Regions from separate parts of the Streptomyces sp. GLSS-08 genome, predicted to be linked through region 2. Evidence: riboswitches for the same ligand, from Rfam matches in the RefSeq annotation. Region 2 holds a riboswitch; each other region holds the start of a gene.
The links. Region 2 has a riboswitch for cobalamin ahead of nicT (Nickel transporter NicT). Riboswitches for the same ligand answer to the same signal wherever they lie in the genome.

Region 1: it holds a riboswitch for cobalamin, as region 2 does, so the genes downstream of both, AC0ZLC_RS27130 (cobalamin biosynthesis protein) here and nicT (Nickel transporter NicT) in region 2, are expected to answer to the same signal.
Region 3: it holds a riboswitch for cobalamin, as region 2 does, so the genes downstream of both, AC0ZLC_RS07255 (CbtB domain-containing protein) here and nicT (Nickel transporter NicT) in region 2, are expected to answer to the same signal.

Annotation. Positions count from the first base shown of each region.
Region 1 covers NZ_JBWJAQ010000018.1:67,742-71,272, forward strand. Annotated here, with positions in the region: gene AC0ZLC_RS27125 (cobyric acid synthase) at 1-693, opposite strand, end outside; gene AC0ZLC_RS27130 (cobalamin biosynthesis protein) at 690-1,643, opposite strand; cobalamin riboswitch at 1,751-1,891, opposite strand; gene AC0ZLC_RS27135 (hypothetical protein) at 2,031-2,252, opposite strand; gene AC0ZLC_RS27140 (inorganic phosphate transporter) at 2,265-3,518, opposite strand.
Region 2 covers NZ_JBWJAQ010000001.1:477,167-480,697, reverse strand. Annotated here, with positions in the region: gene AC0ZLC_RS01880 (TetR family transcriptional regulator) at 1-574, opposite strand, end outside; gene nicT (Nickel transporter NicT) at 740-1,831, opposite strand; cobalamin riboswitch at 1,860-2,098, opposite strand; gene AC0ZLC_RS01870 (ArsR/SmtB family transcription factor) at 2,178-2,537, shown strand; gene AC0ZLC_RS01865 (cell division protein SepF) at 2,672-3,061, shown strand; gene AC0ZLC_RS01860 (AAA family ATPase) at 3,514-3,531, shown strand, end outside.
Region 3 covers NZ_JBWJAQ010000003.1:385,684-389,214, forward strand. Annotated here, with positions in the region: gene AC0ZLC_RS07240 (DUF6479 family protein) at 1-363, opposite strand, end outside; gene AC0ZLC_RS07245 (four-helix bundle copper-binding protein) at 495-869, shown strand; gene AC0ZLC_RS07250 (histidine phosphatase family protein) at 1,053-1,664, opposite strand; cobalamin riboswitch at 1,790-1,950, shown strand; gene AC0ZLC_RS07255 (CbtB domain-containing protein) at 1,988-2,209, shown strand; gene AC0ZLC_RS07260 (CbtA family protein) at 2,235-3,008, shown strand; gene AC0ZLC_RS07265 (TetR/AcrR family transcriptional regulator) at 3,065-3,531, opposite strand, start outside.

The sequences.
Region 1 (3,531 bases), on a different contig from region 2:
GAGGCCGTGCCGGAAGGGCAGGACGCCGTACGAGGGGCGGCCGGTGAGACCGTGCAGCATGTCGAGCCCCGGCTCCAGCAGGGACACGTCGCCGCGGAACTTGTTGACCAGGAACCCGGCGACGAGCGCCTGGTCCTCGCGGCTCAGCAGCGCGACCGTGCCGAAGAACGAGGCGAAGACGCCCCCGCGGTCGATGTCCCCGACCACGAGGACGGGCAGCCGCGCGTTGCGGGCGATGCCCATGTTCACGATGTCGGTACGGCGCAGGTTGATCTCGGCAGGACTGCCTGCCCCCTCACAGATCACCGCGTCATACGTGCCCCGCAATTGGGCCAGGCAGTCCAGCACGGTCCCGAGCAGTGCCTCCTGGCGGCCCCCGTGGTAGCCGCGCGCACTCATCTCGCCCACCGGCTTCCCCATGAGCACGACCTGGCTGCTGCGGTCGCTCCCCGGCTTGAGCAGCACCGGGTTCATCAGCGCGGTCGGCTCCACGCGGGCGGCCTGCGCCTGCATGGCCTGCGCCCGCCCGATCTCCGCCCCCTCGCGCGTGACGAACGAGTTGAGGGACATGTTCTGCGCCTTGAAGGGCGCCACCTTCACGCCCTGGCGCACCAGCCACCGGCAGATCCCGGCGGTCACGACGCTCTTGCCGGCGTCGGAGGTGGTGCCGGCGATCAGCAGTCCGCCGCTCATCGGGTACGCCCCTTCGTGAGTCCCTGCGCGAGCAGCCGCCCGGCGACGCACACGCCCAGCGCGAGCCCGCTCACCCGCCGGGACAGCCGTACGGCCCGCTCGATGTCGCGGACGGACACGGCCCGCCCGTCGCCGTTCAGCACGGGCCGGTGCTCGACCCGCCCTCCGTACGAGAGGGTCCCGCCCAGCCGTACGCCCAGCGCCCCCGCGAAGGAGGCCTCCACGGGACCGGCGTTGGGGCTCGGGTGCCTGGCGGCGTCGGCACGCCAGGCGCGCACGGCACCGCGCGGATCGCCGCCCGCGACGGCCGCGAGTACGGCGGTCAGCCGGGCCCCCGGCCAGCCGGCGACGTCGTCGAGCCGTGCGGAGGCCCACCCGTAGCGGCGGTACCTGGCGGACCTGTGCCCGACCATCGCGTCCAGCGTGTTCACGGCCCGGAAGGCGACGAGCCCGGGCACACCGCCGACGGCGCCCCAGACCAGGGCGCCCACGACGGCGTCGGAGGTGTTCTCGGCGACGGACTCGACCACGGCCCGGGCGATCCCGTCGGTGTCCAGCGCCTGCGGATCCCGCCCGCACAGGTGGGGCAGCCGCTCGCGGGCGGCGTCGACGTCGCCGGCGGCCAGCGCACCGCCGACGGTCCTGGCCTCCCGGCCGAGGGAGGTGCCCCCGACGACGGCCCAGGTGGCGGCGGCGGTCAGCGCGACGGAGGCGGCGGGGGAAGTGTGCACGCGGTGGCTCGCGAGGGCCGCGAGAGCGGCGGCGCCACCGGCGCACACCGCGGTGTGCAGCGCGCCCCATCCGCGGTGGTCGCGCCACAGCACCCGTTCCACGGCGCCCGCGGCCCGCCCGAACGCGGCGACCGGGTGCCCGCGGCGGGGGTCGCCGAGGAGCAGGTCGCCGAGGAGGCCGGCGGTGGCGCCGTACGCGAAGACGCGATCGGCACGCACGGGCTCAGCCCGCTGTGGGGTGCGGCAGCACCCTCGTACTCGTCAGGACCCGCAACGGGCAGCCGCGCATGGCGATATGTCCTCACTCAGGGTGTCCGCGCCCTGGTTCGAAGAGACCGGCGGTGAGAGTTCCTGGCTCCCGGGGGCGTTCTTCCCCGGTGACAGTGGCGGGACCGCGCCGGATTCGCACCGGCTTCCTCTCCTGCCGCCGTAGTTGGCTCCGGCAGTCCACCACGGGGTCAGAACAGCCGTCAACTTGCTGTTGACCTGCGAAGGGAGAGTGTGCGAAGCCCCACACGCAGGTGGGGTGCGGGACGGTGTTCCGTCCCGCACCCCACGTGAAGTGATGCCGCGTTGTTCGGTTTTTGTCGGGTTTCAGCCCGGTCGTCAGGCGACGATCAGGTAGATGCCGTACGCCACCGCCGCCGCGCACGCGGCGAAGCAGGCGTACGCGCCGGTCACCGCGAGGGCGGCGGAACCGCCCTGCGTGGCCCCGGACTCGCGCTTGGAGAGGCCGACGATGCCGAGGGTGAAGAGGCCGACGAGGGCCACGGTGACCACGAGGCTGGCTCCGAAGACGGAGCCGAGGGCTGCCCAGTCGATGTTCATGCTGTTCGTTCCTTAGACCGTGGCCGGGCGGGTGGGCTCGGTGGGGGTGCCGGCGTCCGGGGCCGGGATGGTGGCCGTCAGACCGATGTCGGCCGTGGCGACCGGGCCGGCCGGCGGCGGGGTGACCGCGGCGATCGCGGCGGTCACGACGCCCGCGGGCTCGGCCTGGCCGTCGTTGACGTTGGCCATGGTGACCGGCTGGCGGCGCGAGAGCGTCCAGATGACACCGGCGCCGGCCACGAGCAGCACGCCCGTGGTGACGATGCCCCAGGTGCCCTGCTGGGTGAGGAACTCGGCACCGGCGCCGACGAGTCCGGCGGCCGGCAGGGTCAGGCCCCACGCGATGAACATGCGGCTCGCGGTCGACCAGCGGACGACCCCGCCCCTGCGGCCGAGGCCCGAGCCCATGACGGCGCCGGAGCAGGACTGCGTGGTGGAGAGCGAGAAGCCCAGGTGCGAGGAGGCGAGGATGACCGTGGCGGCGCTGGTCTGGGCGGCGAAGCCCTGCGGCGGCGCGAGGTCGGTGAGGCCCTTGCCCATGGTGCGGATGATGCGCCAGCCGCCCAGGTAGGTACCGAGCGCGATGGCCATGCCGGCCGAGACGATCACCCAGGTGGGAGGGTTGGAGCCCGGCGCGAGGACACCGCCGGTGACCAGGGCGAGGGTGATGATGCCCATGGTCTTCTGCGCGTCGTTCGTGCCGTGGGCCAGCGAGACCAGGCCCGCGGAGGCGATCTGGCCCGCGCGGTACCCCTTGGCGGTCGCCTTCTGGTCGGCGCGGTTGCCGATCCGGTACGTCAGGCGCGTGGCCAGCATCGCGGCCAGTCCGGCGACGACCGGCGCGGCGACCGCGGGGATGAGCACCTTGGTGACGACGGTCGAGCCGTTCACCGACGACCAGCCTGCCGACATGACCGCGGCGCCGATGAGGCCGCCGAAGAGTGCGTGGGAGGAGCTGGAGGGCAGACCCAGGAGCCAGGTCAGCAGATTCCACAGGATGGCGCCGACGAGGGCCGCGAAGATGACCTCCGTACGGATGCCCTCCTCGTTGATGATGCCGCCGGAGATGGTCTTGGCGACCTCCACGGAGAGGAAGGCGCCGACGAGGTTCAGCGCGGCGGACATCGCCACCGCCGTCTTGGGCTTCAGAGCGCCGGTCGAGATGGTCGTCGCCATCGCGTTGGCAGTGTCGTGGAAACCGTTCGTGAAATCGAACACGAGAGCGGTGACGATCACGATCCCGAGGAGAAGCGTGATGTGTTCCATTTACCCAGGCTTC
Region 2 (3,531 bases):
CCCGGCGGGTGCCCGGTTCGTCCGCGCCGAAGGTGCGCCGCACATGGCGCAGCGCCCGGTCCACCCGGGCGTCGGCGTCTCCCTCGCCGTCCGCCCGCAGCCAGGACCGCAGCGCGTTGTTGTGGGCCGCGACCACGGCGGCGGCGATCACGTCGGCCTGAAGGGTTCCGTCGCGCCGGCCCGCGAAACGGGTGCGCAGGTGGTCGGCGAGGGCACGTTCGTAGCGCCAGACCACGGAGAGCTCGTACGCGCGCAGTCCGGGCACCCGCCTGGTCAGCCGGTAGCGCTGCACGGAGAACGTCGGGTTCTCGGCGTACATCCGCAGTACCAGCCGGGCCGCGTCGCAGACCCGCTCGACCGGGTCCGCCGGACCGGAGCCGGAGTCCAGGAACTCGGTCATCTCGGCGAGGCAGCGCTCGTGGTCCGGGAAGACCACGTCCTCCTTCGACGGGAAGTACCGGAAGAACGACCGTCGTCCCACCCCGGCCAGCGTCACGATGTCGTCGACCGTGGTCTGCTCGTAGCCGTGTTCGAGGAACAGCCGGAACGCCGCCTCGACCAGCGCGTCGCGCATCGGGGGTTTCGGGGCGCCCGTCCCGGCCGACGGGCTCCGGCGGGGAGTCTCACTCATGCGGGGAAACTAGCATCGGAGATCACGTATGACACTCAGTGCCCGCAGGAGGGGACTGAGTGTCATATCGACGGGTGTTCCCGGAGGGCGTCGCCCTCGTCCCCGGCGTCAGCCCCCGTCCGCCGGGCGCACCGCCCACCGCTGCTCGACCCTGGCCAGCCGCCAGTAGGCGAGCGCGGCGGCCCACACGACCACGAACAGACCGACGATGATGAAACCCACGTTGTCGAGGTCGAGACCGGCGATCCAGCCCGTGACCGCGTCCCGCAGGTCGAGCCGGTCGTGCAGGACGCCGACCAGTTCGATCGTGCCGATCAGGAACGCCACCGCGATCGACAGACCGGTGATGGTGAGGTTGTAGAACACCTTGCGCACGGGATTCGAGAAGGCCCACTGGTAGGCGAAGTTCATGAACGTGCCGTCGAGCGTGTCGAACAGGCTCATGCCCGCCGCGAACAGCAGCGGCAGGCACAGGATCGCGTACCAGGGCAGCCCCGCCGCGGCGCCGCTGCCCGCCATCACCATCAGCGTGACCTCCGTCGCGGTGTCGAAGCCGAGGCCGAAGAGGAAACCCAGCGGGAACATCTGCCCCGGGCGGCTGATGGACTTGGTGAAGCGGTCGAGGATCCGGTTCATGAACCCCCTGGAGTCCAGGTGTCCTTCGAGTTCCTTCTCGTCGTACGTCCCCGCCCGCATCGCGCGAAAGACCCGCAGGATGCCCATCAGGGCCACGAGGTTGAGCGCGGCGATGAGGTAGAGGAACACGCCCGAGACGGTCGTACCCATGACGCCGAGCACCTGGTGCGTGCTCGACCCCTCGTTCATGATCCGCCCGGCCAGCTGGGTGCCGCCCGCGATGAGCGCCGCGAGGAGGACCACGACGCTGGAGTGGCCGAGCGCGAACCAGAACCCCACCGACACCGGCCGCTTGCCGTCGGCCATCAGCTTGCGCGTCGTGTTGTCGATGGCCGCTATGTGGTCGGCGTCGAAGGCGTGCCGCATGCCGAGCGTGTACGCGGTCACGCCGAGGCCGATGCCGAACGCCTTCGAACCGACCTCGTAGTGCGCCGGCACGACCAGCAGGAAGAGCACCCCGAACGCGACGACGTGCAGGGCGGCGATCACCGCCAGCAGGCCGGCGGTACGGACGGTGTCCTCGCGTCGCCATCGGAAGGCGGCGGGCCCGGTGGGCAGGGTCATGCGGTCACGCTCCAGCACCTCGTGGATCACTTCGTGAGATGCCGTGGCCGGTCTCCTGGCTCGCGGGTACCTCCCGCACGAGCCGAAGCCGGGCGTGGCGGAGGGTCGACGCGCCCGCCCCTGCCTTCCCGGCCGTCCGGCCAGTGGCGCCGCCCTGGAGCGGCACGGGACGGGAACTCCCCGATCACAGTGGCGAGGGCCGCTCCGGACTGGGCCCCTGAAAGGCTGTCACCGGTCTTCCCGAACACCACGGCCCGCCAACCCTAGGTGCCGCCCGTCGACCGCTGCAAGCCTGCACAGTTGCGCAGGTATCGAAGATCACAGTGCCGCCTGGAAGAATGCCGTCATGCATCTCGTCCCCGCCGACCGTGCCGACCGGCGCACCATCGACGGCCACCGGGTCTGCGACGCCGCCGCCGCCATCGGCGAGCCCGCGGCCGTACGCGCCTGGGCCGACCGCTTCTCGCTGCTCGCCGACCCCGGCAGGCTGGCGCTCCTGCTGGCGCTGCACCGGGCCGGGCCCCTGGCGGTGTCCGACCTGGCGATCGCGACCGGCATGAACGACCCCGCCGTGTCGCAGGCGTTGCGCCTGCTGCGGACGGCCGAGGTCGTCGTCGGCGAGCGGGAGGGACGCGTCGTGCGCTACCGCTTGATCGACGGTCCGGTCGTTGCGCTGCTGGCGCACTGCGGCACGGACATCGCCTGATTTTGGACGTGCTTCCGCGAGCCGTACCGCAAGGAGAGCTGTCGCGGACCGTGTCGCTGTTCGGCCGAACGGGTGACCATGGGTAAGAATTGCCTGGTGCAGACAACCATGGCGAGCCAGGGCGGGGATGGCCAGTGAACAGCCACGACGTCACCGATGAACAGTGGGAAGGGCTCGCCCAGGTCGTTCCGTTGCGCGGCCGGGACGCGTGGCCCTCGGCCGTCGGCCACCGGTCGATACCCGAGGCCCCGACCGAGGCGCGGCGCCGCTTCGTGGTCCTGCGGGTCAACGTGTTCGCGGACGCCCGTGAGGTCGCCGAAACGCTGATGGGCGGCACCCCCGTGCTCCTCGACCTGACGGGCGCGGAGACCGATGTCGCCAAGCGGGTGCTGGACTTCAGCACGGGCGTGGTCTTCGGCCTGGCGAGCGGGATGCACCGGGTCGACCGGAACGTGTTCCTGCTGACGCCGCCCGGTACCGAGGTGCAGGGGCTGATGGAGAGTGCCGGGGTCCCCGGGCTGTGACCGGGGGATGACGTCCCCGGGGTGGGCGGCGTCCCCGGGGGACGCCATCAACGGGCGTGATACCCCGAACGAAGGAAGATCGCCCGGCCGGAACGGTTCGCCTGGCGGCGGAGTCCTACCGTCCGGATATGACCGCGTCACCTCTCCCGCCGCTTCCGGCCCTGTCACCCTTGCCGGCCCTGCCGGCCTTACCGTCCCCGCCGTCCCCACCGTGCGCGCCGTCCGCTGAGCACCGGACGTCCGCCGGACTCGGCACGGATGCCGGACACCGCGCGTCCGCCGGACACCGCACGGATGTCGAGAAACGTCCGGATGCCGGGGCCCGCCCGGATGCCGGGGTGCGCCCGGGCGTCGAGGTCGGCACGGAAGCCGGGGTGCGCCCGGGCGTCGGGGTGAGTCCGGACACCGGGGTCCCCCCGGGCACGGGAGTGTGTCCGGACCGGCGCCTCGGCGTGGAGCCGGACGCGTGG
Region 3 (3,531 bases), on a different contig from region 2:
GGAGCCGCCACTGCCGAAGGAGCCGCTGGAGCCCGCGCTCCACCGGCGCCGTGTGGTGTCCCCGCTCGGTTTCGAGGCGATGTTGCCGTGCGCCGCCAGTTGGTACGGGGTCAGACGCTGACTGCTCCGGGGCACCTCGTCGGGCTCGCGGTTCTCGCGGACCTCGAACACCGGACCGTTCGCGGGCGGCTTCGGCTGTTCGTCGACCCGCGGGCGCGGCGGCTCCTCGCGGCGGACCCGGCTGCCCATCCACATGGCACCGCCCAGCAGCGCCACGACGGCCAGACCGATCACCAGCGGCGCGAAGCCGGCCACGAGACCGCGGTTCGCGCTCGCCGCCATGTCGTTCACCAGTAGGTTCATGGGTGCATCCGTCCCTTGTGGGGTTTATGTCCGCGAGTACCCCTCGCCCCTCGCGTGAATCGGGCGGGTTACGCCGGCCGGAGTCCACGAGTGCAGCGTTTGACAAGGGCGACCGCGGCTACTCGGGGCGGGTGACCTCGACGACATCTGAGCAGGAGCTCTTCCGGTTCCTGGAGGACCGCTTCGCGTGCGCGCAGTCGTGTGCGGAGTGTGCTCGGACATGTGCTCTGCGTGCGAGCCTCGTGGACCCGGACGGGCCGAAGGAGCAGGAACTGGTACGCCGCAAGGGCGTCATGTGCGCGGAGGTGTGCGACGCGACGTGCCGCATGCTGTCCGAGCAGTCGGGCCTGGACGAGGCGGGCATGCGCGTCCAGCTGGAGTGGTGCCGGGACGTCTGCCTGGAGTGCGCCGACGTCTTCGACGACCACCCCGGTGCGCAGGGCAGTGCGAAGGCCTGCCGTGAGTGCGCCCAGGCCTGCATGGACTTCATGGCCACGCTCCGCTGAGGCGGGCCGCCACCCCGTCGGCACGCCGCCGGCACCGGGGGCACCCCGGGCGGCCCGGGGTGCCCGGGCGCCGACGGTACCGGCGGCCTGCCGCCGGGCACCACATCGGTGCGGGTCCCGGTCCGCGTCAGGCGGGCGCGGGTGCCGGTCCGCGTCACGCGGGCGCTGGTCTTCGGTCCGCGTCTACCGGTGCGCTTCCCGGTCCGCGCCACACCGGTCCGCGTCCCGGTCCGGCAGCGGGCGTCCGGCGCGCACGTTCCAGCGGTTCGAGCGCCCGCTGAGCTCCGTGGCGGTCAGCGGCGGTACGTCGATCCGCCAGAACGCGGACTCCGGCGCCCCGAGAGCCCGTACCAGCGCGGCCCGTACGACCTCCGGCTCCACGACGGCGACGACGCGCCCCGCGTGCTCCGCGGCCCTGTCCAGCCGACGGGCGACCCGGTCGCAGAAGTCCCGCACCGACTCCCCGCCGTGCGGAGCGGACCCCGGGTCCGCCAGCCAGCGCGCGACCGCGTCCGGTTCCTTCGCGCCCACCTCGTCCAGCGTCGCGCCGCGCCAGCGGCCCACGTCGAGACCGGCGAGCTCCGCCACCTCGACCGCGTCAAGACCGAGCGCGCCGGCGGTGTCCCGGCAGCGCACGCTGGGGGAGACCCACCGCTCACCCGCGGCCGTGAACATGTCCGCGGCAGTCCGGGCGAGCCGCAGTCCGCCGGTGTCCGCGGGACAGCCGTCGTCGAAGCGGGCCTCGCGGAGCGCCGCGCTCGACGCTGCTGAGATCAAGGTCACTCGGGTCGTCATGGATCCGCTCTCGTGATCGAAATGCCGCCGCGCCCGCAGCCGAACGCCGTGTGCAGAGCGGGAGTTGGCCGTGGTCCTGAACCCCGGGGCGCACGCTGTGCCTCCCGTGCGCCCTTGGCCGGGCCTCCGCTTCGCGGTACGGTCTCGACGATATTGACGACGGTACGGCGGAAGCCCGGTGAGAATCCGGCACGGTCGCGCCACTGTAAGCCCCGCAACAGCCGCTCCCGCCAGGGGTGGTGAAGGCAGGGCAAGTCAGACCCGCAGCCGTCGTCCTGTGCACCACCACGATGGGACGCGAGTTCCCCAGGAGGTCCTGCCACATGGCGCAGTCCGTCGCTCAGCCGACCGCCACTCCCACCGCCGTTCCCGCCAAGCTGCCGATCGGCGCGATCGCTCCCTGGGCGGTCTTCTTCGGCATCCTGATGCTGGTCCTGCTCTACTTCGTCGGCGCCGAACAGGGCGCCACCGCGCTCGTCTCGGGCGAGAACGTGCACGAGTGGGTGCACGACGCCCGCCATCTGCTCGGCTTCCCCTGCCACTGACGGCGACGAGGAAGCGTACGAGCCGATGAACTCAGCAACAGTCAGAAACCTCCTGGTGCGCGGCATGCTGGCGGGTCTCGCCGCCGGCCTGCTCGCCCTCGCCGTCGCGTACTTCCTCGGTGAGTCCCGCGTGGACGCGGCGATCGCGTACGAGGAATCGCACGCGCACCACCACGAACACGGCGTGGAGACGGTGACCCGCACCATGCAGTCCACCGGTGGCCTGGCCACCGGCGTCCTCGTCTACGGCATCGCCTTCGGCGGCATCGCCGCTCTCGCGTACTGCTTCGCCCTCGGACGGATCGGCCGCTTCGGGCCCCGGGCGAGTGCGCTGCTGCTGTCGACGGCGGGCCTGGTCGCGGTCTACGTCGTGCCGTTCCTCAAGTACCCGGCCAACCCGCCGTCCGTCGGCGACGCCGACACCATCGGCAAGCGGACGACGCTGTACTTCCTCATGGTCCTGCTCAGCGTGCTGCTTGCCGTCGCGACCGTGATCCTGGGCAAGCGCCTCGCACCGCGGCTGGGCAACTGGAACGCGACGCTGGCCGCCGGGGCGTTCTTCGTCGTCGCCGTCGCTCTTGCGTACGCGTTCCTCCCGGCGGTCGACGAGGTGCCGAGGGACTTCTCGGGCACCCTGCTGTGGCAGTTCCGGCTCGCGGCACTGGCGATCCAGCTGACGCTGTGGACCTCCTTCGGGCTCGTCTTCGGCGCACTGGCCCAGCGGCTGACGGTGCCCGGGACCGCCCCTGCTCAGGGCAGGGAGGAGAAGCCGGTGACCGCGGCACCGGTCGCTCCCTGAGCGTTCGCAGATCACGGGCGGGCCCCGGCCGGGGCCCGCCCGCTCGTGCCCGGGCATCAGCCCGGGCGGCCGGAGCCGTCCGCCGTTCCCGGGGCTCGAGCGCGCGAGGGCCGGGCGAGTCGTTCGAAGCCGTCCAGCATCGCGGTGAGCCCGGTGTCGAACTGCTCGGCGGGGTCGCCGGCGCAGTCCTCCGCGCCGGGGCGCAGCACCGCCAGGCTCAGCGCGTGTCCCACGGTGAACTCCCGCAGGCAGCGGGCGATGCGGCCCGCCCGGGCGGGGCCGAAGCCCGCGGCGCCGACATGGTCGACGAGCCGCGCGCAGGCGTCCGTCGCGGCGGGCGAGCGCACCGGATGCGTCGCGAACACGGCGACGGCGTGCGGATGGGCGAGCAGCGTGCGCCGCAGCCGCCGACAGTACTGCTCGGCCACCGCCCGCCAGGAGCCGCCCCAGGGCAGCGAGTCGAAGTCCACCTCCTCCAGGAGGAGTTCGGCGACGCCGTCGAAGAGCGCGTCCTGGTCCTCGA